2 regions of the Mesorhizobium sp. M0139 genome follow, and region 2 is predicted to be linked to the other one. Evidence: predicted binding sites of a transcription regulator. Region 2 holds the regulator's gene; the other holds the start of a gene.
The links. Region 2 encodes PhoB, which activates phosphate uptake and scavenging genes when phosphate is short. Its sites were predicted from a motif close to TGTCATNNANCTGTCAT; they were not measured.
Positions count from the first base shown of each region.

Region 1: ppk2 (polyphosphate kinase 2) is a predicted target of PhoB. The motif match lies at 4,281-4,297, and genes of this name have one in related genera.

Region 1 covers NZ_JAMYTN010000002.1:468,176-475,942, reverse strand. The annotation lists gene NKJ58_RS04950 (multidrug efflux MFS transporter) at 1-520, opposite strand, end outside; gene NKJ58_RS04945 (GntR family transcriptional regulator) at 664-1,329, shown strand; gene NKJ58_RS04940 (DUF982 domain-containing protein) at 1,439-1,672, shown strand; gene NKJ58_RS04935 (hypothetical protein) at 1,745-1,903, opposite strand; gene NKJ58_RS04930 (glycosyl transferase family 90) at 2,082-3,053, shown strand; gene NKJ58_RS04925 (aldo/keto reductase) at 3,074-4,117, opposite strand; gene ppk2 (polyphosphate kinase 2) at 4,358-5,278, shown strand; gene NKJ58_RS04915 (dihydrofolate reductase family protein) at 5,507-6,151, opposite strand; gene NKJ58_RS04910 (winged helix-turn-helix transcriptional regulator) at 6,261-6,956, opposite strand; gene NKJ58_RS04905 (DUF1330 domain-containing protein) at 7,133-7,459, shown strand; gene hemB (porphobilinogen synthase) at 7,494-7,767, opposite strand, start outside.
Region 2 covers NZ_JAMYTN010000011.1:184,919-192,685, forward strand. The annotation lists gene NKJ58_RS20265 (ATP-binding cassette domain-containing protein) at 1-439, opposite strand, end outside; gene NKJ58_RS20270 (sugar ABC transporter permease) at 452-1,768, opposite strand; gene xylF (D-xylose ABC transporter substrate-binding protein) at 1,914-2,954, opposite strand; gene NKJ58_RS20280 (ROK family protein) at 3,241-4,476, shown strand; gene phoB (phosphate regulon transcriptional regulator PhoB) at 4,507-5,196, opposite strand; gene phoU (phosphate signaling complex protein PhoU) at 5,213-5,917, opposite strand; gene pstB (phosphate ABC transporter ATP-binding protein PstB) at 5,959-6,783, opposite strand; gene pstA (phosphate ABC transporter permease PstA) at 6,801-7,767, opposite strand, start outside.

The DNA of each region.
Region 1 (7,767 bases), on a different contig from region 2:
GCAGCGCGCCGCCAAGCAACGGGCCGACCAGGGAGCCTGCGGTGATGCCGGCCGACAGCACGCCAAGCGCCCAGCCGGAGCGCTCCTTCGGCGTCTGCATGGCGACAAGGATCGTCGAGCCTGAGGAATAACCGCCGGCAAAGCCGATCAACAGGCGCAAAAGCACCAATTGCCAGACGGTCTGCACCATGCCGGTCAGCGACATGCAGATCGCCATGCCGAAACTGGCGCGCACCAGCATCACCTTGCGGCCATAACGGTCACCCAGCCGTCCCCACAGTGGCGCGACAAGGGCGGCGGCAAGGAAGGTGGCGCCGAAAGCAATGCCGGACCATTGCACGATCGCCGCGTGGCCCACGGCGCCCAGCTGTTCGACATAGAGCGGCAGGAACGGCAGCAGCAACGTCATCGCCACAAGCGTGCTGAATGATCCGGCAAAGCACACGAACAGGTTGCGCCGCCAATGAATGTTGTAGGTGGAAGGCGCTTCGGCGGCCTGCGCTGCACTGTCCTGCGGCATGTCCTGTCCTGTCCGCTTGCTGCGGATACCATTTTGGGATACCAACTTGGTACCTCATGGACGCAAAGCCCGGCTGCTGTCAATCAGGCGCTCTCAAAGTGATCGGCAAGACCAACGGCCGATCGCCAGCAATGGAAGCAACTATGTCGCAGATGCAGATCGTCGAAAAAGCGCTTCGCGAGATGATCCTTGGCCTCGAGATCGGTCCTGGCGAGCGGCTGACGGAGCGCTGGATCGAGAGCCGCTTCGGCGCCTCGCGCACGCCGGTCAGGGCAGCCCTGCTGCGGCTGGAGACGGAAGGGCTGATCTGCCGCGACGGGCGCGGTTGGACCGTGTCGCCGATCAACCTTGCCGAATTGGAACAGATCGCTGTGTACCGCGAAGCGGTCGAGGTCGCGGCGGTCAGGCTGACTTCGGCGCTGGCCGACAGGAGCGCAGCCGATGTCATCGAGGCGATGCTGGACTCCTGCGACACTGCCACGCCGCGCGAGGAATGGCACCGCGTCGGCATGGATTTCCATATCGAACTGGCGCGGCTCTCCGGCAACGAGTTCCTGTTTCGGGCCGTGCGCGATGCCATGACGCGCCTGTCGCGGGCGCGCTGGCTGGAGGTGCGCGACGAGGCGGCGCTTGGCCGCGCCTGGAGCGAGCATCACGCCATTCTGGCAGCGGTGCGGGCCGGCGATGCCGATGCGGCGGCGGCGCGACTTTCCGCCCATATCGCCGGCAGCCGCGCCCGCCTGGTGACGTCGTTGCACAATGACCGGCGCGGCCTGCGCGCCAGGGGTTTTGCCGTCGTCGCCGCTTGATACCGGTCACGAAAACGAAAGAACGCCGACGCCATCCGCTTTCGGCCTCGCTTCGCGGACGCCGATGGCGTAAGAGGCGGCCATGGAAAACAACCGATTTGAAACACCCGTGACCGTTAAGTCGGGCACGGAGGGAAGCACTCAGCTCTTGCGTACGGTGCGCGAGGCTTCCGATTACCTGCTCAACAGCTGGCCCGGCAAGCGCAGCCCCAAGCACCGCGAAGCGCTGCAGGCCTGCCATGACGCGCTGGCCGGCGACAAGCCGGCGATGATTGCAAGACGCGCCTTCATCGCCGCCGCGCGCGAGGTCAACGTCTTCGTCAGCGACAAGGCCCCGGCCTGATCACATCGGCCTGATCACACCGGCATTTTGCCAGGATCCGGCCCGTTTCGCGGGCCGGTGATCCTGTCTTGCCTATTTTTCTGTCTCGGTGTCGGTTTTGGAACTTGCCTCGTTCTCAGGCTCGGCGCGCTCCTTGGCCGCGACCTTGGCGGCGAGCTTCTCCGCCTTCTTGGCGGCCTTCTGCCGGTCGCGCTCTTTGCGTTCCTGACCGTAATTCGGTGGTCGAGCCATATCGTTTCCTTTCGCTGTGCCTGATCCTGCCTAGAAGCATTGGCCGGCAAACACAACAGCGCCGCGAGGGCAGATGCCAGCGGTTCTGGACTTGCGTGATGGCGAACACAATGGTTTAGAAAAGGCTGCGGGACAGTTGCTGGAGCCGCCGCCGACCGATTTCGAATCAAAACGACCGATGGCCACGCTTCAAAGAAACGCACAGAAGCTGATCTACTATGCGCGCAACGCCATGCGCGACATCGCGCCGCCGGTTCTTTTCCGGCGCCGGCTCGGCCGGCTGCTCGATCAGGCCAGGCTTTCCGACGCATCGGTCCGCCAGCGGCTCAATTACTACAACACGCTGCGGGAGCCTTTTAGCCCCAGCCCCGAGGCCGTGCCGGTCAGCCGGCTGCCGTCGGACCGCAGCATGTACTATTACGATCTGAAGGAGTTCACCCGTTATTTCGACCCAGATCTGCGCATCGACCTGGAATTCGGCGACGTCATCGAAGTGCCGAAGATGCCGTCGATCGTCAAGGACCGGCCGATAGCGGGCGACAACGGCAACGGCGTCCTGTTCAAGCTGAACAAGTTCCGTCATTTCTACATGCCGGCCGACGATGTCGCCTTCGCCGACAAGCATCCGCTCGTCGTTTGGCGCGGCGAACTCAACAATCCGATCCGCACCTTGTTGCTGGATGCAGCCCGCAATCTGCCGTTCTGCGATGTCGGCACGCCGAGGGCGACAGCACTTGCGGAATACCGCAAGCCCTATCTCAGCATCGATCAGCAGCGCCGCTATCGCTACATCATCTCGCTCGAAGGCAATGATGTCGCGACCAATCTGAAATGGATCATGAGCTCGAACTCGCTCTGCCTGATGCCGCCGCCGACTTACGAGACCTGGTTCGCCGAGGGGCAACTCGAGCCCGATGTCCATTATGTGCCGCTGGCGCCCGACTTCAGCGATCTGGCCGAGCGGGTGCATCATCTCGAGCAGCATCCGGCCGAGGCCCAGCGCATCGTTGCGGCGGCCAACGCCTATTGCCGCAAATTCGCCGACGAGCGGGCCGAGCAGGCGATCTGCCTGCTCGTGCTCTACAAATATTTCGTGCTCAGCGGCCAGATCGAGCCCGATCCGCAGGTCTGGCGGTTTATCGCGGGCTAGCCGCTTCCGGCGCCCTTAAGTCAGATAACGCTGCGGTCCATAACCAGATCGGCCGGGCCGAAGCGGTCCTTCGCCGTAAACTGCTGGTGCCAGTAGGGATAGAGCACCGGCGGCCGGCTGACGGCATCGAGGCGCTGGCGTTCATCAAAGGACAGCGTCAGGCTTGCCGCGGCGAGATTGTCTTTCAACTGGGCCTCGTTGCGTGCGCCAATCACCAGCGAACTGACGGCCGGCCGGCCAAGCAGCCAGGCCAGCGCCACCTGGGCCGCCGAGACGCCGCGAGTGGCGCCGATGTCGACCAGCACGTCGACGATCCGCCACAGCCGGTCCTCGTCGCGGATCGGTGGTTCCGACCAGCCGCCGATCTGGCGCGCCGTCGGACTGTCGCGGCGGTATTTTCCCGACATCAGGCCGCCGGCGAGCGGGCTCCACACCAGCACGCCAAGGCCCTGGTCGACCGAGATCGGCAAGAGCTCATACTCGGCCTCGCGTGCTTCCAGCGTGTAGTGGATCTGCTGGGTGACGAAGCGCGGCTGGTGCTGGCTGTCGCTGATGCCGAGCGCCTTCATGACCTGCCAGCCGGAATAGTTGGAGCAGCCGACATAGCGGATCTTGCCCTGGGCAACCAGCGTGTCGAGCGCGGCGATGGTTTCCTCGAGCGGCGTCGCGCCATCCCATTCGTGCAGGAAATAGATGTCGATGACATCTGTCCTGAGGCGCTTCAGGCTCTTCTCGCATTCGCGGATCAGATGATGGCGCGACAGGCCCTCGTCATTGGGGCCCTTGCCGATCCGCATGCGCGCCTTGGAGGCGATCAGCACGTCGTTCTTGCGCTTGCCGCCGAGCGCCTCGCCGATGATCTCTTCCGACAATCCGTTCGAATAGACATTGGCGGTGTCGATGAGATTGATGCCGGCATCGATGCAAGTGTCGATGATGCGCGAGGCCTCCGCGAGATCGGAATTGCCGACGGCAGCGAACGGCCCGCTGCCGCCGAAGGTCATGGTTCCCAAGGTCAGCGTCGAAACTTTCAAGCCGGAACGGCCAAGCGTGCGGTATTCCATGTCGGTCCTCGCAATTTTGGTGGGTGGGGATTTACTGGAGAAGGGCGGGCAGCCCGAACGGGTCGGCCATTTGTAGGACAATTTGAGCGGCTTGTCGCCATGCCACGGCGATGGATCAGCCATGCCTCGCCGATTTGCAGCGATGATCGGCTGGCTGGCGGGTTGCAATAAAACCGTCATTGCCGGCCTATATCAAGTCGGCTCAGGGTTTCATGTCAGCCGGCAAGCGGAGCAGTGGAAATGACCGAGTTGAAGCAGAATTCTCCGGCCAGGGATTGGCTGGAAGCCGAACTCGCCGACATGCTCGACGAGGACTATGAGCTTGAAATGTCGGAGCCGGCGCTGTCGCTGGAGATCTCCAAGATCTACAAGAACGCGCATCCGCCGTCGATCGACCGCATGCAGTATTTCCGCGACCTGATCGGCTTGCAGTCGGAACTAATCAAGCTGCAGTCCTGGGTCGCCTACCACAAGAAGAAGCTGGTGGTGGTTTTCGAAGGACGCGATTCCGCCGGCAAGGGCGGCGTCATCAAGCGCATCACCCAGCGCCTCAACCCGCGCATCTGCCGCGTCGTGGCGCTGCCGGCGCCGACCGAGCGCGAAAAATCGCAGTGGTATTTCCAGCGCTACGTGCCGCATCTGCCGGCCGGCGGCGAGATCGTGCTGTTCGACCGCTCCTGGTACAACCGCTCCGGCGTCGAGCGGGTGATGGGCTTTGCCGAACCCGATCAGGTCGAAGAGTTCTTCCGCGACGTGCCGGAGTTCGAGCGCATGCTGGTCCGCTCCGGCGTCACGCTGGTCAAATACTGGTTCTCGATCACCGACGAGGAACAGCAGATGCGCTTCATGATGCGCATCCACGACCCGATGAAGCAGTGGAAGCTGTCGCCGATGGACCTGCAGTCGCGCGTGCGCTGGGAGCAGTACACCAAGGCCAAGGAAGAGACGTTTGCCCGCACCAACATCCCAGAGGCACCGTGGTACATCGTCGAAGGCAACGACAAGAAGCGGGCGCGGCTGAACTGCATCGACCATCTCCTCAAACAGCTGCCCTATGAGGACGTGCCGCACGAAGAAATCACGCTGCCCGAGCGGGTGTTCAACCCGGAGTACGAGCGCCAGGTCCTGCCGCGCGAGCTTTACGTGCCGGAGAAGTATTGAGCGTCTTCGCAATTGAAGACACGAGAGGACGGCATTCTTTCGCGCCCCCCTCTGTCCTGCCGGACATCTCCCCCACAAGGGGGGAGATTGGCAGCTTCGCCGATGGCGCCCTTCTTGCTACGTTGATGAGTGGCGAAAGCCGGCGCGACATCCGATCTCCCCCGGCGTGGGGGAGATGTCCGGAAGGACAGAGGGGGCGCGACGGATCGCAATTTTCCCAAATGAGGCTTACACCCGCTTGATCGTCACATGCGTGGCGAGCGCTGTCGCCACCTGCTCGGTGCACTGGTAACCCAGCTTCAGCATATCCAGCCCGGCAAACAGGCTCTCGCCCCTCCCGAGCAACACCGGCGACACCGCCAGATGCAACTCGTCGATGAGCTTCTCTTGCAGATATTGCCGGATGGTGGAAACGCCGCCGCCGACGCGGACATCCTTGCCGCCGGCCGCGGCCTTTGCTTGTTCGAGCGCGGCGTGGATGCCGCCGGCAACGAAGTGGAAAACGGTGCCGCCTTCCATCACAATGGGGTCGCGCTTGTAGTGGGTCAGCACGAAGGTCGGCACGTGATAGGGCGGGTTGTCGCCCCACCAGCCTTTCCAGCTCTCGTCTGGCCATTCGCCACGGATCGGGCCGAACATGTTGCGGCCGAGGATCCAGGCCCCGACATTGTCGAAGCTGCGGACAGTGAACCGGTCGTCCACATCGGTGGTGCCGCCATCCTTGCCGACCATCTCATGGAAGGTGCGGGTGCCGGTCATCCATTTGTGCAGATATTCGCCACCAACGCCGAGCGGATTTTGCAGGTCCTGGTCAGGACCGGCGCCGAAACCGTCGAGCGACAAGGTGAAGGCATTGACGCGAAGTTTGGACATGGAGACTCCCTTTCGGTGACCAGTTGTGATTTGCAATCAGTATTCAAACTGATTGCATTTTGCAACTAGTATTTTAGAGGCAAGCCGATCTGTGGAATGCGCAGGGACCTCAAGCCGCCACGCGCTTCGGCATCACCGCAAACGGGCTGAGCCCAAGCCAGATCTGCATCTTGCCGGCGACGTCGAGATCGCCGGTCAGGCTGATCTTGTCGCGTTCCTTGTGAACTGTCGTCAGCCCCATCCAGATCGAGGTCATGGTGCACAGATCGGTCGAGACGTAGAGATCGACGTCGAAGCCCGGATCGTACCAGCAAAGATCGACCTCGCCCTGCTTTTCGACGATCAGCCACCACGATCGTTTTGACGCCGGCAGGTCATGGTACAGGAATTGTATCACGGTGCGCCCGTCCGGCAGCGGACTGGGGTTCAGATTGCGCCGCATGTCCCACATCAGCAGCGACGGATCGAGGTTTTTGAGCGACAGCCTGGCCTCGACCCATTTCTGGCCCCAAAACCCCATCGCCTCGACAACCGGGCGCAAATCCCGGCCCGCCTCGGTCAGCCGGTATTCGAACACGCCCTTCTCGGTCGCGATCTCGGTCCGCTCGACGATGCCGCCGGCCTCGAGGTCCTTGAGCCGTTGCGACAGAAGGGTTGGCGACATTTTCGGCACGCCGCGGCGCAAATCGTTGAAGCGGGTCGACCCCGCCACCAGTTCGCGCAGCAGCACCATGGTCCAGCGTGTGCAGAGCAGCTCGGCGGCCATGGAGAGCGGGCAGAATTGCTTGTAACCGGCTTGTGTCATGTGGTGAGCTCCAAAAGATGTTGCCGGACCTTATTCAGAAAACCTGAGTTCAGCCAGTACAGAAGCTGTACTGGCACCCCCGGTACAGTTCTGTGACTGGAGCGGTCCGGCGCCGCCATGCGAGGCAGCGGTCACGTCACCGGGCAGTCCGGTGCCGATCCATGAGGAGTTGGACAATGACCGCTTACGTGATCGCAGACATCAAGGTGAAGGACGACAAATGGGTGCCGGCCTATGCCGCTTCGGTGCATGACCTCGTCCACAAGCATGGCGGCAAGTATCTCGCCCGCAGCGGCAATGTGAAGACGCTGGAGGGCAAGCCGCTCGACACCAGCCTGATCGCCATCATGGCGTTTCCGTCGGCAAAGGCAGCCGAAGCCTTCACCAACGATCCGCAATACGCTCCGTTTGTGGCGGAGCGTCAGAAGGGCAGCGACAGCCGCTTCCAACTGATCGACGATACCGATCTCGCCGGAACGATTCCTTATTTGCCAAAGGCGTGAGGAAAAGCCGGAACCCGGAGCATCCAGGTTCCGGCTAACCCTTCAGCAGTTGCGCCACTTCCGGCGCGAAGTAAGTCAGGATGCCGTCACAGCCGGCGCGCTTGAAGGCGAGCAGCGATTCCAGCATCGCCTTTTCGCCGTCGATCCAGCCATTGGCGGCCGCCGCCTTGATCATCGAATATTCGCCTGACACCTGGTAGGCGAAGGTCGGCATCTGGAACTCGTCCTTCAGCCGGCGGATGATGTCGAGATAGGGCAGGCCGGGCTTGACCATCAGCATGTCGGCGCCCTCGGCGATATCCTGCTCG
Region 2 (7,767 bases):
CGGGCTCCTTGAAGCGCTGGAAGCGCGGATTGAGCCGGCCCATCACCTTGCGCGCCTCGGCCTCCATGGCGACATCGTCGAGTGTCCCCCACGCGGTCATCAGTTCGCGGCCGAGGAAGAGGTTGGCGGCAGCGTCGACATTGTCGGCCAGCGCAAGCGTCTGGTAGATCGTTTCGATGCCGTATTTCTTGGCGTCGCGCGGATTGGAGATCGAGGCCTCCTGGCCGTTGACCAAGATCTGGCCGGCATCGCGCTTGTAGGCGCCCGACAGGATCTTGATCAGCGTCGACTTACCGGCGCCGTTGTGGCCAAGCAGCGCCACCACTTCGCCCGGGAAAAGATCGATGGACGCATCGTCGACGGCGCGAATGCCACCGAACGCGATCGAGATGTTGCGCATGTCGATCAGTGGCGTACCGGTGGGAGCAGTTTTTTCCATAATCGTTCCTCCCTAGACGCGCTTGCGGTAGACGGTGTCGAGCCAGACGGCGATGACCAGGACAGCGCCAACGACAATGCTCTGCAGCGGCGAGTCGATGCCGAGCAGCACCATGCCGGATTGCAGCGACTGCATCAGTAGCGCGCCGAGCATGGCGCCCATCACCGTTCCGGCGCCGCCCGCGAGCGACGTGCCGCCGATGACAGCGGCCGCGATTACCAAAAGCTCGTCCAGTGTGCCCAGCGCATTGGTTGACGCATTGAGACGGGCCGACGAGATCGCCGCGCTGATTGCAGCCAGCACACCCATGATCATGAACACCTTCATGGTCACCCAGCGCGTGTTGATGCCGGCGAGTTCCGCTGCCTCCGGATTGCCGCCGATGGCGAAGACATAGCGGCCGAAACGCGTGCGCTTGGTGATGAACGTCATGATGATGCCGACAATCACCGCCATCAGCACCGGTATGGCGATGCCATGCGCGATGAACAGCCCGCCTTCGGGAACGGTGATGCCGTTCTGCTGTGCGTACTGGCGCACGATGCCGATCGGCCATGGATAGGAATTGGCGATCCACACGGCGCCGAGGATGGCCGCGCAAGCGACCACGCCAAGCAGGGTCTCGGCCCAGACTGGGCGCAGTGGAAAGCTGAAGCGCTTGCGCTGCGAGCGACCGTTGAGCAGCGCGAAGGTGACCGCCGCGCAGGCGACGATGCCGACGATCCAGCTGGCAGCGGCGCCAATCGAGCCGCGTGGTCCGCCGCCCATCAGCTGGAAGGTGGCGTCGAGTGGCGCGACCGTGCGCCCGCTGGTTATGAGCCATGCCATGCCACGCCAGACCAGCAGGCCACCAAGCGTCACGATGAAGGCCGGAACCTGCATATAGGCGATGATGAAGCCCTGGAACGCGCCGATCAGCAGACCAAGCACCACGCCGGCGGCAAGCGCGACGACCCAGAGCCAGGGGTTTCCAAGCTGGAAGCCGATGACGCGAATCAGGAATTCGGCCTGTGCCACGCCCATGATCATGCCGATCACGCCTTCGACGGAGCCCACCGAAAGGTCGATGTTGCGCATGACGATGACCAGTACCATGCCGGTCGCCATGATCGCGACCGAGGACGTCTGCACCGACAGGTTCCAAAGATTGCGCGGCGTCAGGAAAAGCCCACCCGACAGGATATGTATGCCGACCCAGATGACCAGCAGCGCGCCGACCATGCCGAGCATGCGCGTGTCGAGCTCGGTCGCTTTCAGGAACCGGGCGACCGCGCCGAGTTCAGACGCTCGTGCCGTATCGGCCTGCGGATTTGAGGTCGTGTCGGTCATGATGTCCTCCAGCGGCTTGCCGTCTGGCGCGGATGCCGGACCACAGCCTAGAAGTTTGCCGCCGATGGCGGAAACACACAATTCTCGTAGAGAAAACGCCGCGGCTTGACAGCCGCGGCGCCTCATTTTCTTCAAGTCGTCGAGATCAGTTGCAAGCCGCGACGCTGCCGGCGGCGACGCCTGTGCAGACTTCGTCCTTCTTGATCCAGCCGGCGTCGATGACGACGTTGAGGTTGTCCTTGGTGATCGCGACGGGGGTCAGGAACAGCGACTTGACGGTGTTGCCGCCAGGCGTGGTGAAGTCCTTGGCGCCGGCAATGTCGCCCGTCTTCTTGCCATCGGCAAGCTGCGTGGCGATCTCGGCGGCGTTCTTGCCGAGTTCGCGCGCGTCTTTCCACACCGACACCGTCTGCGTGCCGAGCGCGATGCGGTTCAGGGCGGCATGGTCGCCGTCCTGGCCCGAGACCGGAACCGTTCCGGCAAGGCCCTGCGCCGTCAGCGCGGCGACAACGCCGCCGGCGGTGCCGTCATTGGCCGCAACCACGGCATCGACCTTGTTGTCATTGGCGGTCAGGAACTGTTCCATGTTCTTCTGGGCGTTGGCCGGCAGCCAGCCATCGGTATAGGCCTCGCCGACATTCTTGATCTTGCCCGAGTCGATGGCTTCCTTGAGCACTTCCATCGAGCCCGAGAACAGGAAATCGGCATTCGGATCCGAGCCCGAGCCCTTGATGAAGACATAGTTGCCTTCGGGCTTCGCCTTGAACACTTCGCGGGCCTGCATGCGGCCGACTTCCTTGTTGTCGAAGGTCAGGTAGAAGACGTCCTTGTTCTCGATCAGGCGATCATAGCCGACGACCGGAATGCCTTCGTCCAGCGCCTTCTGCACCGCCGGGCCGATGGCCGAGGCGTCCTGCGCCAGGATGATCAGCGAGTTGGCGCCCTGCGAGATCAGGCTTTCGACGTCGGTCAGCTGCTTGCCGGGATTGGACTGCGCGTCGGCCGAAATGTACTTGTCGCCGGCGGCTTCGATCGCCGTTTTCATCGCCGCCTCGTCGGTCTTCCAGCGCTCTTCCTGGAAGTTCGACCACGACACGCCGATGACCTTGTCCTTCGCCTGCGCGACCGACATCAGCGCCAGCGACATGGCGACACCCGCCAGCATGGCGGCTGCAAATCTGTTCATCATAATCCTCCCTGCGCCGCGTGCGGCGCGACAAAACTGGCCCGAGGGCCGGCACACAGAGGCCCTATTTTTTCGAGCCTCGAAAAAATACTGGTTCAATGATAAGGCGCTGTCAACATCGATAAGGCGCTGTCAACATCGATTCTGATGGATTCTGATGGCCTTGCCGAATTTTTTCGAGGTCCGCAATAAACAATGACAGGGCTGCCGGCGTCTGCCAATATTTGGCTGGTGCCGTCGAACGCCTTCACTATCATGAGGCGCGAGGAGGCCGGGAGGAAAACAAATGTCGGTTGGGATCCGCCACGACGATCTGCGCCGTCGCAACCGTGCGATGGTGATTTCGGCCGTGCGCCGGGCCGGCCAGCCGTCGCGGACCGAGATTGCGGCGACCACCGGCCTCAGCCACTCGACCATATCGGCAATCTCGTCTGATCTGATTCAAGAAGGCATCCTGATTGAAGGCAAACCTGGCGAGACCGGCGCACTGAAACGCGGCCGGCCGCAGGTGGGCCTTGGTCTCAACCCGGAAGCGGCGGCGGTGATGACCGTCGTGCTGTCGCTCAATTTCCTGTCCGTCACCGTCATCGACTATGCCGGCCACGTCGTCGCCGAGGAACAGCGCCGGCTGGACACGCTGACCAAGCCGCGCGACGAGCTGATTGGCGAATGCGTAGCAATCGTCCGGCGGCGGCTTGAGGATCCCGACCTCGATGTCCAGAGCATCGCCCGCATTGCCATGGGCATCCAGGGCATCACCGATTCGCAGGCGCGCGCCATGCTGTGGTCGCCGATCACGCCACTGACCGACATTGCCTTCGCCGACATGTTGGAAGCGGAATTCGGCATTCCTGCCACCATGGAGAACGATTGCAACATGATGGCGGTGGCGCTGCAATGGCGCCAGCCCGAGCGCTACCGCGACAATTTTATCGCCATCCTCTTATCGCACGGCATCGGCATGGGCCTGGTGCTGAAAGGCGAACTGTTCACCGGCACCCATTCCTCGGGCGGCGAGTTCGGCCACATGATCCACCGTCCGGGCGGCGCGCTCTGCCGCTGCGGGCGGCGCGGCTGCGTCGAGGCCTATGCCGGAAACTACGCCATCTGGCGCAGCGCCAAAATGATGAGCGAAGATGCCGAGCCGGTCGATATCGGCGACGCTGATATGCGCGCACTCGCCGCGCGCGCCCGCGAAACCGATGGCCCGGAGCGCGAAGCCTATCGCAGGGCCGGCGAGGCGCTCGGCTTCGGCCTCGGCAGCCTGTTTGCACTGATCGATCCGGCACCCGTCGCCATGGTCGGCGTCAGCGCCGCCGCCTTCGACTTGATCGAACCGGCATTGCGCGAAGCGATCGCCCAGACCGCCGGCGGCCAGCACTCGAAATCGATCTCCTTCGACACCGAGCCCAACGAGCTGCCGCTGATCCGCGAAGGCTGTGCCATGCGCGCGCTCGGCTTCGTCGATCAGGAGATTTTCGCGCCGGGCATTCAGGCCAAATCCGGCAAGCATGTCGCCTGAATGGCCGGCAACGGCGCGACGCGCAGCATCCTAGTCTTCCCTGATCGCGTAGCCGGCGCCGCGAATGGTACGGATGACATCCGGCATGCGGCCGTTGTTGACCGCTTTGCGTAAGCGCCCGACATGGACGTCGACGGTTCGCTCGTCGATATAGATCGTCTCGCCCCAGACATTGTCGAGCAGTTGGCTGCGCGAGAACACGCGGCCGGGATGGCGCATCATGAATTCGAGCAGCCGGAACTCGGTCGGTCCGAGCCTGATCTCGCTCTTCTTGCGGTAGACACGGTGCGACTCGCGGTCGAGCACGATGTCGCCGACCTTGAGCACGCTGGACAGCACTTCCGGCTTGGCCCGGCGCAGCAGCGCCTTCACGCGCGCCATGAACTCCGGCGTCGAGAATGGCTTGACCAGATAGTCGTCGGCACCGGTGGACAGGCCGCGCACGCGATCGCTTTCCTCACCGCGCGCGGTCAGCATGATGATCGGCAGCCGCTCGGTTTCGGGCCGCACTCTAAGCCGCCGGCAGAGCTCGATGCCGGAAACAGCGGGCACCATCCAGTCGAGCACCAGGAGATCGGGCACGTTTTCCTGCAGGCGGATCTCGGCCTCGTCGCCGCGTGTCACCACCTCGACCTGATAGCCTTCGGATTCGAGGTTGTAGCGGAGGAGCACGCCCAGCGGCTCCTCGTCCTCCACGACCATGATGCGTGGCGCGATCATAGGCAGTTCACCCTCATCAGGCCGGCGTGGCCATCGCCGTCTCGTCCTGCTTCGGACGATTGGCGGGCAATTGCTGGCCGGTCAGCACATAATACGCATTTTCGGCGATGTTGGTGACATGATCGCCGATGCGCTCAAGATTCTTGGCGCAGAACAAGAGATGCGTGCAGGCGGTGATGTTGCGAGGGTCTTCCATCATGTAGGTCAAAAGCTCACGAAACACGGACGTGTATTTGACGTCGATGCGCTCGTCGTCATTCCTGAGTTTTGCAAGCGCTGCCGCATCGGTGGCGGCATATTCCTCGACGACGCCTTGCACCTGGATCAGCACCAGTTGCGCCATGGCATCGATGGAGTGCGAGAGGTCGCGCGGCGTGACGCTCAAGCCCACGGTGCCGACGCGTTTGGCGATGTTCTTGGCGAGGTCGCCGATGCGCTCGAGGTCGCCCGCCATGCGGATCGAGCCGACCACGGCGCGCAGATCGTTGGCCATCGGCTGGCGCTTGGCGATCAGCGTGATGGCGCGGTCGTCCAGTTCGCGCTGGCGCGCATCCATGATGGCGTCGTCGGAAACGACACGCTGTGCCAGCGCATTGTCCGAATTGAGCAGCGCCCTGGTCGAGCCGCTGACCATCGAGCCTGCCAGATCGCCCATGTCGCGGATCAGCTTGCTGATCTGCCCGAGCTCTTCATCGAAGGAGGCGACGGTATGTTCACCCATGATCTTGGTCCTCGTGCCTGAAAATTCACCCGCCGGACGGCTCAGCCGAAGCGGCCGGTAATGTAGTCCTGGGTGCGCTTGTCGTCGGGGTTGGTGAACATCTTGTCGGTGGCGCCCTCCTCGACGAGATAGCCGAGATGGAACATCGCCGTGCGCTGCGACACGCGCGCCGCCTGCTGCATCGAGTGGGTGACGATGACGATCGTGTAGTTCTGGCGCAGTTCGTCGATCAGCTCCTCGACACGGGCGGTGGCGATCGGATCGAGCGCCGAGCAGGGCTCGTCCATCAGGATCACCTCCGGCGACACGGCGATGGCGCGCGCGATGCACAGGCGCTGCTGCTGGCCGCCGGACAGGCCGGTGCCGGGCTCCTGCAGGCGGTCCTTGACCTCGTTCCAGATCGCCGCCTTCTTCAGGCTCTGCTCGACGATCTGGTCCATGTCGGACTTGCGCTTGGCCAGCCCATGGATGCGCGGGCCGTAGGCGACGTTCTCGTAGATCGACTTCGGGAACGGGTTGGGTTTCTGGAACACCATGCCGACGCGGGCGCGCAGTTCGACGACATCGATGTTCTTGTCGTAGATGTCGTCTTCATCGAGCGTGATCTTGCCGGTCACCCGCGCCAAATCGATGGTGTCGTTCATGCGGTTGAGGCAGCGCAGGAAGGTCGACTTGCCGCAGCCGGACGGGCCGATCAGCGCCGTCACCTGGTTCTGACGCACGTCGAGATTGACGTCGAACAACGCCTGCTTCTCGCCGTAGAAGACGCCGACCTTGTCGCCGCGCATCTTGATGACTTCGTTCGACTTGGCGTTCATTTTGTCGCCCACTGCATTCTCAAGGGACTGTTCGGTCATGATGTTCATACCAAATTGCCTTTTTTCTACCAGCGCCGCTCGAAGCGGCGCCGGAGCACGATCGCGGTGATGTTCATGGCCATGAGGAAGACGAGCAGGATGATGATGGCGCCGGACATGCGCTCGACAAAAGCGCGCTCAGCCTCGTTTGCCCACATATAGATCTGAACCGGCAGCGCGGTCGCCGGATCGAAAGGCGTCGCCGGATAATCGGCGACGAAAGCGACCATGCCGATCAAGAGCAGCGGTGCTGTCTCGCCGAGCGCACGCGCCAGGCCGATGATGGTGCCGGTAAGGATGCCTGGGGCGGCAAGCGGCAGGATGTGATGGAACACCATCTGCATCTTGGAGGCGCCGAGACCTAGGGCCGCCGAGCGGATCGACGGCGGCACCGCGGCGAGGGCGGCGCGCGTGGCGATGATTATGGTCGGCAATGTCATCAAGGTCAGCACCAGGCCGCCGACGAAGGAAGCCGAGCGCGGCATGCCGAGGAAGTTGATGAACACGGCAAGGCCAAGCAGACCGAAGACGATCGACGGCACCGCCGCGAGATTGTTGATGTTGACTTCGATCAGGTCCGTAAAGCGGTTCTTCTTGGCGAACTCCTCCAGATAGATGGAGGCGGCGACGCCGATCGGCAGCGCCAGCAACAGCACGATCACCATCATGTAGAACGAGCCGATGATCGCCACGCCCATGCCCGACGTTTCGGGCCGGCTGGAGGCGCCATAGGTGAACAGGCCGGTGTTGAAATGCTCGGCCATCACGCCGTCGGCTTTAAGCTTGTTCATCCAGTCGATCTGCTGGTTGGACACCTTGCGGCGCGCTTCATCGACGCCGAGGTCGATCTGGCCCTTGAAGGCCGAGTCGAGGTTCGCGGCAGCCAGGATGTCGACGTCACGCGTCCTGCCGATCACCGACGGATCGGCGGAGACGATGTCGCGCAGCTGGACGCGGGCGCCTTCCGACAGGAAGCCCTTGAGCTTCAGCATC